3 regions of the Isoptericola sp. MSGPD8_1_ISO-PGPR-S23-394 genome follow, and region 1 is predicted to be linked to each of the others. Evidence: riboswitches for the same ligand, from Rfam matches in the RefSeq annotation. Region 1 holds a riboswitch; each other region holds the start of a gene.
What was found. Region 1 has a riboswitch for cyclic di-AMP ahead of AC3RJ8_RS03345 (C40 family peptidase). Riboswitches for the same ligand answer to the same signal wherever they lie in the genome.

Region 1 (4,246 bases):
CTCAACACCGACATCACCAAGGGGGTGTTCGACAGGTTCCGGTCGCTGCCGATCTGGCGCCCCGCCCCGATCGTGGGCGCGCTGCTGGGCGACACCGTCCGGTACACGATCGCGTCGATCATGTGCATCGGGCTGGGCCTGCTCATCGGGTTCCGGCCGGACGGCGGCGTGCTCGGGGTGGTCGCGGGGGTCGCGCTGCTCCTGGTGTTCGCCTTCGCGCTCAGCTGGATCTTCACCATCCTCGGCCTGCTGCTGCGCACCCCGAACGCCGTGATGGGGGTGTCGATGATGGTGCTCATGCCGCTGACGTTCGCGTCGAACATCTTCGTGGACCCCTCCACCATGCCGTCCGGGCTGCAGACCTTCGTGGACCTGAACCCGGTGTCGCACCTCGTCACGGCGGTGCGGGGTCTCATGGCGGGCACCGCGGACCTGGGTGAGGTCACCACGGTACTGATCTCCGCCGTCGTCATGACCGCGGTGTTCGCGCCGATCACGATGTACCTCTACCGCAACCGCCACTGACCCGTTCCCCGCCCCGCCGCCTCGCGGCGGGGCGGGGCCGGGCGGGTCGTGTGGGGAGGTCAGGCGGCAGGGTCGGCCTGCATCTCCTCGTCGCACTTGCGGGTGACCACCAGCACGGGGCACTGCGAGTGGTGCAGCACGGCCTGGCTGGTCGACCCGAGCAGCAGCCCGCGGAAACCGCCACGGCCCCGTGAGCCGACGACGACGAGATCCGCGGCGGAGGAGAACTCGGTGAGCAGCTCGGCACCGGACCCGTCCAGCACGTGCCGCTTGATCGTGATGTCCGGATGCTCGGCCTCGACCTGGTCCACGATGACGTCCAGCCCGGCCTTGACGTCGGCCAGCACCTGCTCGTGGTCGATCTGGGACGGCAACCAGGCGAGCACCCCGGCACCCGAGCCGAGCGGGACGCCGGCGACGGCGACCAGCTCGGCGCCCCAGGACTCCGCCTGCTCGACGGCGTGCCGCAGGGCGACCTCAGACGTCGGCGAGCCGTCCACACCGACGACGATCCGCCGGACCTCGTGCACGACGTCACCGTCGCGACGCTCCGGGTTCTCCGCTCCCTCACGGTGCGGGACCACGACGGTCGGACAGTGGGCGTGCGCGGGCAGCGCGGAGGAGACGGTACCGAGCAGCCGCTCCGCGAAACCTCCGCGTCCGCGCGTGCCGACGACGGCGAGGCAGTGGTCGCTCGACATCTCGACGAGCACACCGGCCGCGTCTCCCGTGGCGACGGTCCCTTCCACGGGGATGCCCAGCCCCTCGACGCGCGCCTGCGCCTCGGCGAGGACCGCCTTCGCCCCCTCGGCGATGGCCGTGTCGTCGAGAGCCGCGTACCCGCCGTCGAGCGATGCCGCTGTGAACGACGGCAGCGAATAGCTGCACACGATGTGCAGCCCCCATCCGACCCGCTGGGCGTACGTCGCCGCCCAGTCCAGGGCGTGCAGGCTCGCGGTGGAACCGTCGACGCCCACCAGGACGACCTCAGGACGTGTCATGTCGCGCCTCCCGTCATGCCCGGACCTCGACGTCCGGAACAACTGTGGTTCAAGCGTAACGAAAGACGGCCGCAAGGTGTAGCAAAGGACAGCACGACGCCCCGACCTTCACGGGGAACGTCGGGGCGTCGTGGATGCTGGGGCGGTCAGGTCAGCCGGTCACCCGCAGGTAGGTGGGGCTGGACTGCCAGATGCCGGACTGTCGCACGACCCAGCCACCGGGACGCGTCGCCTCGATCTGCTGGCCGTTGCCGATGTAGATCGAGATGTGTCCGGGCGACCAGATGAGGTCACCGGCACGAGCCTCCGACGCGGAGATGACGGTGGTGTTCGACGCGCTGCGGATCGCGCTGGAGGAGTGCGGCAGCGACACGCCGAGCTGGTTGTAGACGTAGGTCACGAGCCCGGAGCAGTCGAAGCCGGACGGCGACGCGCCACCCACGACGTACTTGACGCCGATGTAGCGGGCGGCGATCGAGACGGCCGAGGAGCCGCTCGCGCTCGCGGCGGGTGCCGCCGTGGACTCGGTGCTGGACGACTCGGTGCTCGACTCGGTGCTCGACTCGCTGGTGGACTCCACCGCGGTCCGCTCGGCCGAACGCGACGGCGCGACCTCACGCACCGGCTCCGGCTCGGGCTCCGGCGCCGCCTTGATCTCGGCACGCGCAGCGATCTTCGGCGTGACCTTCTCCACCGAGACCTTCGCCTCGGAGTCCACGGTCACGACCGGAGCCGCCTCCAGCGCCGAACGCGCCTGATCCGTCAGAGCACCCAGATCGACCGTGCTCAGCTTCTTCGCCGCGTCGCTGTCGACCGGAGCGGCGTGCGCCGCAGAAGCCCCACCGATCGTCGAGACCAGCAGACCACCAGCAGTGGCCACCACAGCAGCCCGACGACCGGCCGCCGCGGACGGCGCAGCCAACATCGGACGCCGCGCAGCGCGGTGCTTGCCGCGCGTCCTGGTAGATGCGTTCACGTCTTCCCTCTCCTGTCGCCTACGAGGTCAGCTGTCGGGTTCGGGTGGGAGAAATCACCCGGCCCCACAGAACCAGAGGTCCCGTGCGGCTTCACCCCAAGGACACCGTCACCGATGCCCACAAATGGGTCCCCCGCTCCTGCCGGCGGTCTTGGTTCCCCGACCGGTGGCAGGACTCGGCGTCCGGTCAGGATCCGGCAGAATGCTCCACCGGACGAGGAAACCGTAGCGGATCACGGCGCCCATGTCACGTTTAGGTCACGGTGACGAGGGATGGCCTCCGTCACCAGCCCCCTGGAGGTGCTGGAGGGCCCGCTGAGCGCCGGAGATCCTCCGCCCGCCCCCCTGTCGCGATACCCGAAGCAAGGCCTCCAGCGCCCCGGCATGGCGCAGCGGCGCACAGAGGCCGGGACGGCACGAGGCCCTGCCGCGCGTGGTGCGCGGCAGGGCCTCGTGGTGGCGTGGCGACCCGGGGGGTCAGCCGACGCGGATGAACGTGGGGTTCGACTGCCAGATGCTCCGGAACTGGATCGTCTTGCCCGGGCGCGGGGCGTCGATCTGGGTGTTGCCGCCGGCGTAGATGGCGATGTGACCCGGCGACCAGATGAGGTCGCCCGGCTGCGCGTCCGCGCGGGAGACGACCGTGCCGGCGTAGCGCTGCGCCGAGGAGGCGCGCGGGAGCGAGATGCCCGCCTGCGCGAAGACGTACTGGGTGAAGCCCGAGCAGTCGAAGCCGGACGGCGAGGTGCCGCCCGAGACGTAGGGCACACCCACGTAGCGCGAGGCGATCGAGATGATGGAGCCGTTGGCCGACGCGGGTGCCGCCGTGGACTCGGTGCTGGACGACTCGGTGCTCGACTCGCTGGTGGACTCCACCGCGGTCCGCTCGGCCGAACGCGACGGCGCGACCTCACGCACCGGCTCCGGCTCGGGCTCCGGCGCCGCCTTGATCTCGGCACGCGCAGCGATCTTCGGCGTGACCTTCTCCACCGAGACCTTCGCCTCGGAGTCCACGGTCACGACCGGAGCCGCCTCCAGCGCCGAACGCGCCTGATCCGTCAGAGCACCCAGATCGACCGTGCTCAGCTTCTTCGCCGCGTCGCTGTCGACCGGAGCGGCGTGCGCCGCAGAAGCCCCACCGATCGTCGAGACCAGCAGACCACCAGCAGTGGCCACCACAGCAGCCCGACGACCGGCCGCCGCGGACGGCGCAGCCAACATCGGACGCCGCGCAGCGCGGTGCTTGCCGCGCGTCCTGGTAGATGCGTTCACGTCTTCCCTCTCCTGTCGCCTACGAGGTCAGCTGTCGGGTTCGGGTGGGAGAAATCACCCGGCCCCACAGAACCAGAGGTCCCGTGCGGCTTCACCCCAAGGACACCGTCACCGATGCCCACAAATGGGTCCCCCGCTCCTGCCGGCGGTCTTCCGTGGGGCCGGGACGGCGGCAGGACTTGGCGGTCCGGCCCGGCACTCGGCGGAGGGCACTCCGGCGAGCGTGTCTGACCGTACCCGAACCCACCGGTGATGTCACGTTCCGATCACAGCCCGCCCGCCGCGGTGTCCCGTGCGTCGCGACGGGCCCGCGGGAACGGTCAGCGGGCCGCCACGAACAGGTGCTTGGCGAGGTCGTCGGGTAGCTCGAGGCCCTCGCTCGCGCCGTCGGCCTGGACGGCGTAGTAGTCGCCGAGCGTGCGGGCCTCGATGCGAGCCCCCGGCACCAGCCCGACGCGCTCGAGCCGGGCGA
Region 2 (4,246 bases), 1.3 Mb from region 1:
GGTACCGTGGCGCCCGTGCGGATCGCCACGTGGAACGTCAACTCCCTGCGGACCCGGCTGGACCGGGTGCTGGCCTTCCTGGAACGCTCGGGCACCGACGTGCTCGCGATCCAGGAGACGAAGTGCCGGGACGACCAGGTGCCCCGCGCCGCCTTCGAGGCGGCCGGCTACGAGGTCGCCCACACCGGGTACCACCAGTGGAACGGGGTCGCGATCGTGTCGCGGGTGGGACTGGCGGACGTCGAGGCGTCGTTCGTCGGCCAGCCGGCGTTCGGCAAGCCCGACCAGGAGCCCCGCGTGGAGGCCCGCGCCCTCGGCGCGACGTGCGGCGGGGTGCGCGTGTGGTCCCTCTACGTGCCGCACGGCCGGTCCTTGACCGACCCCCACTACGCGTACAAGCTCGCCTGGCTCGAGAGGTTGCGGACCGACGCCGCGAGCTGGCTCGCGGCGGACCGCTCGGCCCCCGTGGCACTCCTCGGCGACTGGAACGTCATCCCGCGCGACACCGACGTCTGGGACCCGGCCGCGTTCGACGGGCACACGCACGTCTCGCCCGCGGAGCGTGCTGCCTTCGCGGCCTTCGAGGACGTCGGGTACACCGAGGTGACCCGCGAGCACGTGCCCGCCGAGCACACGTACACCTACTGGGACTACCAGCAGCTCGCCTTCCCTCGGAACAAGGGGCTGCGGATCGACTTCGCCTACGCCTCGCCGGCCCTGCGCGAGCGGGTCCGCGCGGTGACGATCGACCGCGACGAGCGCAAGGGCAAGGGGGCGAGCGACCACGTCCCCGTGGTCCTCGACCTCGCGGACCCCTCGCCGTCGCGCCGATAGGTTGGTGCCCATGACCGACGTGCCCGACCGTCCCGAGGACCCGCAGTTCGTCTCCCCCGGTCCGGGGACGGGCCCCGCAGCGGAGGGCGCCCCGGGCGACGGCGGGACGCCGGGACTCGCCGGGCCGCCCGCACGCCCGGGGGTCGCGCCGGGGCACGTGCCCGGAGCGACCGCGGACGACCCGGACGCCTTCGGTGCCCGCTGGGGCGCCCCTGGTGGCCCGACCGCGGCGGAGCGCGCGGCGGCGCGCCGTCGGGCCCGGGCGTGGGTGGTCGCCGTGCTGGGCGTGATCGTCCTGGTGGTCGCCGCGGCCGCCGGTGGCGCGTGGGCGGTGAACCGGGCGCAGGAGCAGGCCTGGGAGCCCGTGGCGGCGGACCTCGACGAGCCGCGGCAGGTCAACGCCGTGCAGCTCGTCCTCGGGTCCTGCGTGGCCGAGCTGCCGGACGGGTCCGCCGTCGCGACCGTCGAGGTGGTGCCCTGCGCGGACGAGCACGTCGTGCAGGTCGTCGGCCGCCACGACTCGGCCGGGGACGAGGTCTGGCCGGGTTCCGAGACCCTGACCGCCCGCGCGTCCCGCGCGTGCGGCCCGGAGCTGCTGGGCCCGCGGGCCCAGGAGGCGGGCGCCGGGGACGACCTGAGGTGGGTCGTGTGGACACCGAGCGAGGAGTCCTGGGCCGAGGGCGACCGTGCCGGACTGTGCGTCGCCGTCGGGGACGCTCCGCGCACCGGCACCCTTCTGGAGTGACCGACGTCACGCGAGATGTGAAGGCCGCCCCTCGACCTGCGTGAACGCCGGTCATCGGCCTGCACGGCCCGCGTGACAAGCCGACGAACCGGGACAGATCGTCTGGTCGTCTTGACCGGTTTCGCCCCGGCAAGAGCCGATCGGGCCGAAGATTCCGGCATGCGCCGGCGGCCGAGATCCTTCACAGGTTCTCCGCGAAGCACCCCGAGAACGCGCCGTGACCTGATTGTGATCTGTTGCGAGCGCGGGCTAGCGTGCCCGGGTCGCCCCGTCTCCGGGGTGAACGGTCGGACCGCAAGCCCAGTGCTGCCGGTGGTCCGGCATCACCGAACCCACGGCAGCAGCGGGAGAACCACGTTCTTCGGCCGGACTCGTTCCGGCCTCGGGGTTAAGCCGTCTCACGACGGCGGGCCATCACTTCTCGGCCTCATCCGACAGCTCATCTCGCAGGCTGGAGAGGTACCCATGTCCATCACCCAGCACAGCCCTGCGCGCCCGCAGGACGCCGGCGCACCGCGCCTGCGACGCTCCGTCGTCGCGATCACGCTCTCCGCCGCGCTCGCGGGCGGGACCCTCGTCGCCGGGGCCACCACGGCCTCCGCCGCCCCGTCCACGACCACCTCGGCCACGACGACCACCCTGTCGGCCGTCGGGCAGAGCATCGTCGCCGCGAAGAAGTCCAAGTCTGCCGTCAAGGTCTCCGTGTCCCGCAAGGTCGCGAAGCAGGGCAAGGGTAAGACCCGCCCCCGCTTCACCGTCCACGCCACCAAGCACGGCGAGCCGGTCAAGGGTCGCGTCCGCCTCTTCGTCGACGGCAAGAAGGTCAACGTCAAGAAGCTCAACAAGAACGGCATCGTGCGCATGAAGCCGGTGCTGAAGCGCTACGACGTCGGCAAGAACCGGATCCGCCTGACCGTGGTCCCCGCCCGGTCCACGGGCCTGGTCAAGGCCAAGCGCTACCGCACCATCACGATGAAGGCGAAGCAGACCGGCGGCGCGAAGGTCGTCAAGGTGGCCAACCGCTACGTCGGCCACCGGTACACGTACGGCGGCACCAGCCCGTCGTCGGGCTTCGACTGCTCGGGCTTCACCTCGTACGTCTACCAGAAGGCCACCGGCAAGAAGCTGCCGCGCACGACGTCGGGGCAGCGCAACGCCGGCAAGAAGGTCTCGCGCAGCAACGCCCGACCGGGCGACATCGTCTACACGCCCGGCCACGTCTCGATCTACGCCGGCAACGGCAAGATCATCGAGTCCGCCCGGCCGGGTGTCGGGGTCGTGAAGCGCAGGATGTGGCAGGACAACCCGACGTTCGTCCGCATCTGATCGACCGCCGAACAGGAACCTGGGCCCGTATTCCTCCGTGAATACGGGCCCAGGTTCCTGTTCGGCATTCCACCAAAGGTCGTAGCCCAGGTTCCCCCTCCCGCCGGAAGCGACGACGACGTCGCTCCGGACAGGCTGGAGTCCTCGCGCCGCTCCCGGCGCGGACACCACGAGAGGGGACCACGTGCCCGCCATCCAGATCACGGGGCTGCGCAAGTCGTACGGCCCGTTCGACGCCGTCCACGACGTCGGCTTCACCGTCGAACCGGGACGCGTCGTCGGGCTGCTCGGCCCGAACGGCGCCGGCAAGACCACCACGCTGCACGTGCTGCTCGGTCTCGCCGCGCCGACCGCCGGCCAGGCGCTCGTCCACGGGCGCCGCTACGGCGACCTCGACGACCCCGCCCGCACGGTGGGTGCCCTGCTCGACGCCGGCGGCCTGCACCCGGGCCGCACCGGCCGCGACCACCTGCGCATCCTCGCGCTGGCCGGGGACCTGCCCGCGCGCCGGGTCGACGACGTCCTGGCGCTCGTCGGGATGACGCCGGCCGCCGACCGCCGCGTGCGGACCTACTCCCTCGGCATGCGCCAGCGGCTGGGCCTCGCCGCCGCCCTCCTCGGTGACCCGGCGACCCTCGTCCTGGACGAGCCCGCCAACGGGCTCGACCCGGCCGGCATGCGCTGGTTGCGCGAGCTCCTGCGCGGGTTCGCGGACGACGGCGGCGCGGTGCTGCTCGCCAGCCACGTCCTGTCCGAGGTGACGCAGGTCGCCGACGACGTCGTCGTGCTCGGCCAGGGCCGGGTCATCACCGCGGGCCCGCTCGACGAGCTGGCCCGGGACAACCCCCTCGAGTACGTCTACCTCGACCTCACCGCCGCGACCGAAGGAGTGCGTTGATGTTCCTCGCCGAGCTGCTCAAGCTGCGTTCCACCCGAGCCCCGTGGGTGGTCGGCATCGTCGCCCTCGCCGGCGCCGTGCTCGTCCAGTCCACGACCCTCCTCCTGCCTCGCCTGGCCGACCGGCTCGGTGGCCTCGGCGGCACCTCGTCCGAGATCGCCACCGACCTGGTGCCCGACCTCACCGCCCTGACCGACCTCGGCTCGGCCTCCGTCCAGCGCGGCATGCTCGACCTGCTCGGCAACGGGCCCTCGGGGGCGGGGTCGGTCGGGGTCGCGACGCTCTGCCTGCTCATCCTCGGCGTCCTCGCCGGCACCACGGACTTCCGCACCGGTGGGGTCGTCCCGACCGCGCTCGTCCAGCCCTCCCGCACCCGGGTGCTGCTCGGCAAGGCCGGTGCGACGGCGGTCGCCGCGCTGGTGATCGGTGTCGCCCTCGCGGTC
Region 3 (4,246 bases), 830 kb from region 1:
AGCACGTAGTCCTCGTCGCGCAGGTCGTCGATGATCTTCGGCACGGCGTCCACCGTGGTCGGGTGGATGTCGTGCAGGAGCACGTTGCTGCCGTCCTGCACCTGGTTCGCCACCTGACGGCGGACGTCCCGCGCGTCACGGGACTCCCAGTCCCGGCTGTCGAGGCCCCACAGGACGACGTCGAGTCCGGTGCGCGTCGCGAGCGATCGGACACGGCCGTCGACGTCGCCGTACGGGGGTCGCAGCAGGAACGGGGTGAACCCGGTGGCGTCGGTGACGGCGTCCTGGGTGCGGCGCAGCTCGTCGCGCACCTCGGCGTCGTCGAGGGTCGTGAGCTGCGGGTGGTTCCAGGTGTGGTTGGCCACCAGGTGCCCGCCGTCGACGACGGCCTGCGCGACCTCGGGCCGGGCGGCGACGTTGTCGCCCACCATGAAGAAGGTGGCGGGGGCGTCCTTGCGCTCGAGGATCCGCAGCAGCCGTCGGGTGTCCGCCACCGGGCCGTCGTCGAAGGTCAGCGCGACGCACTGGTCCACCCGGCAGTCGACGCCGTCGTCCCGGGCGTCCGCGCGGCTCTCGTCGACGATCTGGTCCAGCCGGTCCGTCCACAGCGACTCCGTGGTGCCGAGCAGCGTGTCGCGCAGGGCGACGGCCTCGTCCGGGTCGACGGCCGCGACCCCGGCGTCGAGGACCGTCTCGGCCTCGGCCACCGCCTCCTCGAGCGGTCGGAGCGTGCTTGCCCCGACGGTCCCCTCGAGGTCGGTCACGGCATCTGCCGCCTCGGTGGTGGCGGTCCGGAGCTCGTCGTGGGCCCACTGCCGGCGGGCCTCGACGACGGCGTCGCGCGCCTCGGCCACGTCGTCCGCCGCGGCGTCGAGGTCGGAGGGTGCCGGGTCGGAGCTCTCGACCACCTCGACCTGCACCCGCGGCAACGTCTGCGGACGGAACGGGTTCGGCCGGGTGACCTCCTCGACGGTGCGCGTCGTGACGGGGTAGGTCACCTCGGCGTCGCGGAGCCTGCCGGCCTCGTCGAGCGCGTCGGCGAGCGGTGCGCGGACGGCGTCGTCGGCCACCTGGCCCTCGCTGTCCGTGAGCACCGGCCGGGCCGCCTCGATCGCGTCGTCGAGGGCATCGAGGCTCGCGGTGTAGTCGGCCTCGGCGCGGGCGCGGGACGTCTCGGCCTCCTGGGTGACGCGGGCCACCTCGGCCTCGTGCTCCGCCGCGGCGTCGACCCAGGCCCGGTGCTCCAGCACGCCGACGACGACGGCGCCCACCGCGAGGAGGAGGACGACCGCCGCGGCGATCCACCACGCCGCGCGGCGACCCCGGCCGGGCGGGCGTGCGGCCGGCAGCTGTTCAGGGTCGGGTCCCGACGTGCTCACAGGGCGATTCTCTGGCGTCCGAGCCGTTCGGGCCAGCCCGGACCTGTCACGGCACGAGCGTGGACTCCCAGTGCCACGGCTCGGGCTTGGACCCACCGGGCTGCGCCCAGTCCGGGTTGACCCAGCCGAGGGCGGGCGCGTGCTCGTGGAGCCATGTACCACGCTCGCCGGCGTAGGTCTCGGGGCAGAGGTCGACGGCCAGGCCCCAGCCGTGGTTCGAGGTCCCCGGCGTGGCGGCCAGGTACCCCTTGGCGGCCTTCGTGGCGACCTGCTGGTCGTAGGAGCGGTAGCCGTCGGTGACGCACATCGGCTCGCCGAACCGTGCGGTGTAGAGGTCGTTCAGCTCGGCCAGGGAGCGGGCGACGTCGGCGCGGACGAGCACGGCGCCGTCCCACGGCGCGCAGAGCTGGTCGCTGGGCAGGCGCCCGTTCGACCAGCCGTCCTGGACGGGGGTGTCGCACCCCGGCGGGTTCTCGGGCGTGGGCTCCGGGGCGGGCTGGATGGTGCGGTCCTTGCGGGGGACGCGCTCGTCCGTGCGGGACACGGCCAGGTCCCGGTCCACCGTCACCGCGGGCGCCTGCCGCGCTGCCGGCGCGGCGGCAGCCCCTGGAGCGGCCGCTGCTGCCGGAGCCGCCGGCGCGGCGGGCGCGGTCGGGGCGGCCTGGGCGACGGGTGCCGGTGCTCGCGTGGTCGTGGCGGCGTCGTCGGTGGTCGTGGTGCGGACGACCGGTCCGGCCTCGGCCAGGTAGGTGCCGCCGGTGGCGAGCACCAGGGCGGCGGCCGCGGTGAGGGACAGCGTGGCCCGGGGTGCCGCGGAGGAGCGTCGCCGGGGCTTCTCGGCGAGGTGGCGACCGCGGACGGGTTCGCGCCGGGACCGGCGGGTTCCGGCCGGGGCGGGACCCTGCTGTGCGTGCTTCATGCTGCCGGTCCAGAGGTCCGACGGCGGTGGTCCGGTGGTGCGGCTGCGCGCGGGCACGCGTCGTTCATCGGTGCTCTCCTGACGCCTGCGGGGTTAGCTGTCGGGTTCGGGTCGGAGACTGACCCGGCCGGCGGCGCCGGCTTCACCCCGAGGGCGCTCGTGACGCCCGTGAAGTGGGTCCCCCGTCCCTGTCTGGTCCTGGAGCAGCGGATGGTGACAGGGCTCGGCGGCCCATCCGTGCACCTCGCGGGCGCGAGGTGAGGAGACCATATCCCCTGCGTGCGTGATTGTCACGAATCTGTAACGGTGGTGGTCAGCACCATCGAGCCGCCGTCGAACCGCGACCGTCCGCTCCCTGCCGGGGACCGGTCCGGCAGTGTGACGGAGGTCTCTCTTGACCTCAACGATGGTCGAGGTCCTACGGTCGAACAGTTCCACCCCGCCACGGAAGGACGGATCCACGATGACCGGATACACGCTGCCTGACCTGCCCTACGACTACAGCGCGCTCGAGCCGCACATCAGCGGCAAGATCATGGAGCTCCACCACGACAAGCACCACGCCGCCTACGTCGCGGGGGCGAACACGGCGCTGGAGAAGCTGGCCGAGGCCCGCGAGTCCGGCGACCTCGCCACGGTGAACCTCCACGAGAAGAACCTCGCGTTCCACCTCGGCGGGCACACCAACCACACGATCTTCTGGCACAACCTCTCGCCCGAGGGCGGCGGCGAGCCCGAGGGCGAGCTGGCCGAGGCCATCAAGGACCAGTTCGGCTCCTTCGCCGCCTTCCAGGCCCACTTCGCCGCCACCGCGACCGGCATCCAGGGCTCCGGATGGGCCGTGCTCGGCTGGGACTCCCTCGGTCAGAAGCTGCTGATCTTCCAGCTCTTCGACCAGCAGGCCAACGTCCCGGTCGGCATCGTCCCGCTGCTCATGCTCGACATGTGGGAGCACGCCTTCTACCTCGACTACCTCAACGTCAAGGCCGACTACGTCAAGGCGTTCTGGAACATCGCCAACTGGCGCGACGTCGCCGCCCGCCTCGACCGCGCCCGCACCCAGACCGCAGGCTTCATCGCCTGAGGCCCACCCGTCGAGCGTCTCTGTTCCTCCCGGACCTACGGCTGATCTCGGAGGAATCGAGACGCTCGACCGGTCTTCGCCTCCCGAGGCCCAGCGAACCGGTGCCTGCCAACGACCAGGAGGCATGCACCGGTAGGCCCCCCGGCCCCGCGACGACACGGTGTCCGCACCCAACTGGTTCGGGCGCGGCTACGCCATCGCCTCGACCGTGCGGGTGGTGGCCGGGCCGGAGATCTCGATGTCGCGCAGCACCTCGGCGTCGGTCAGCGCCGTGCGCAGGTCGCGGCGGACCGCCGGGTCGTCCACCCGACCCTTGCGGGCGCGCGGGGCGGGCCTGCCGTCGTCGATCACGGCGGCGAGCGTCTCGGAGCTTGCTGCGTACGCTTCCTCGGCCTCGGCACGGGAGTCCTCTGCCGTGGCGTCCAGGCGCGCGACGTCACGCGGTGAGCGACGTGTCTCCGCAGAGGTGCACGGGCATGCCCAGACCGGCGAACAGCGCCGCCTTGGCAGTCAGCGCACGGTCGGCGGTCTCGGCGTCGGTGGCGTAGGCGACGTTGAGGTGGTTGGCCTTGTGCCGCGCCATGAACTGGTCGCGGCTGACGCCGTGCAGGACGGCGTGCATGATCGGCCACTCAGGGTTGGTGGCCTCCTTGCGGCGCCGGGTCTCATGCTCGGGCAGCTCGACCACGGAGGCGCGACCGAGGTCGACCTGGAGGATGCCGTCGGCGATGTAGACGCGGGACCACACGATCTCGCCCGGTCGGCAGACACCGTTGACGGTGGAACCGCCGGCAGGAAAGAACACCGGGTCCTGACGCCATCCCTCGGCTCCGGAATAGCCGCCGGCCAGGTGTGATGCGGGCA

Region 2: it holds a riboswitch for cyclic di-AMP, as region 1 does, so the genes downstream of both, AC3RJ8_RS15710 (C40 family peptidase) here and AC3RJ8_RS03345 (C40 family peptidase) in region 1, are expected to answer to the same signal.
Region 3: it holds a riboswitch for cyclic di-AMP, as region 1 does, so the genes downstream of both, AC3RJ8_RS17695 (M15 family metallopeptidase) here and AC3RJ8_RS03345 (C40 family peptidase) in region 1, are expected to answer to the same signal.

What each region holds. Positions count from the first base shown of each region.
Region 1 is NZ_CM176517.1:727,681-731,926, reverse strand. It holds gene AC3RJ8_RS03355 (ABC transporter permease) at 1-525, shown strand, start outside; gene AC3RJ8_RS03350 (universal stress protein) at 585-1,526, opposite strand; gene AC3RJ8_RS03345 (C40 family peptidase) at 1,678-2,406, opposite strand; cyclic di-AMP (ydaO/yuaA leader) riboswitch at 2,503-2,694, opposite strand; gene AC3RJ8_RS03340 (C40 family peptidase) at 2,980-3,723, opposite strand; cyclic di-AMP (ydaO/yuaA leader) riboswitch at 3,775-3,932, opposite strand; gene AC3RJ8_RS03335 (iron-dependent transcriptional repressor DtxR) at 4,095-4,246, opposite strand, start outside.
Region 2 is NZ_CM176517.1:3,413,227-3,417,472, forward strand. It holds gene AC3RJ8_RS15700 (exodeoxyribonuclease III) at 16-834, shown strand; gene AC3RJ8_RS15705 (septum formation family protein) at 845-1,579, shown strand; cyclic di-AMP (ydaO/yuaA leader) riboswitch at 1,894-2,043, shown strand; gene AC3RJ8_RS15710 (C40 family peptidase) at 2,045-2,905, shown strand; gene AC3RJ8_RS15715 (ABC transporter ATP-binding protein) at 3,090-3,803, shown strand; gene AC3RJ8_RS15720 (hypothetical protein) at 3,803-4,246, shown strand, end outside.
Region 3 is NZ_CM176517.1:3,841,617-3,845,862, reverse strand. It holds gene AC3RJ8_RS17700 (polysaccharide deacetylase family protein) at 1-1,379, opposite strand, end outside; gene AC3RJ8_RS17695 (M15 family metallopeptidase) at 1,426-2,355, opposite strand; cyclic di-AMP (ydaO/yuaA leader) riboswitch at 2,367-2,517, opposite strand; gene AC3RJ8_RS17690 (superoxide dismutase) at 2,762-3,382, shown strand; gene AC3RJ8_RS17685 (hypothetical protein) at 3,572-3,733, opposite strand; gene AC3RJ8_RS17680 (fucose isomerase) at 3,819-4,246, opposite strand, start outside.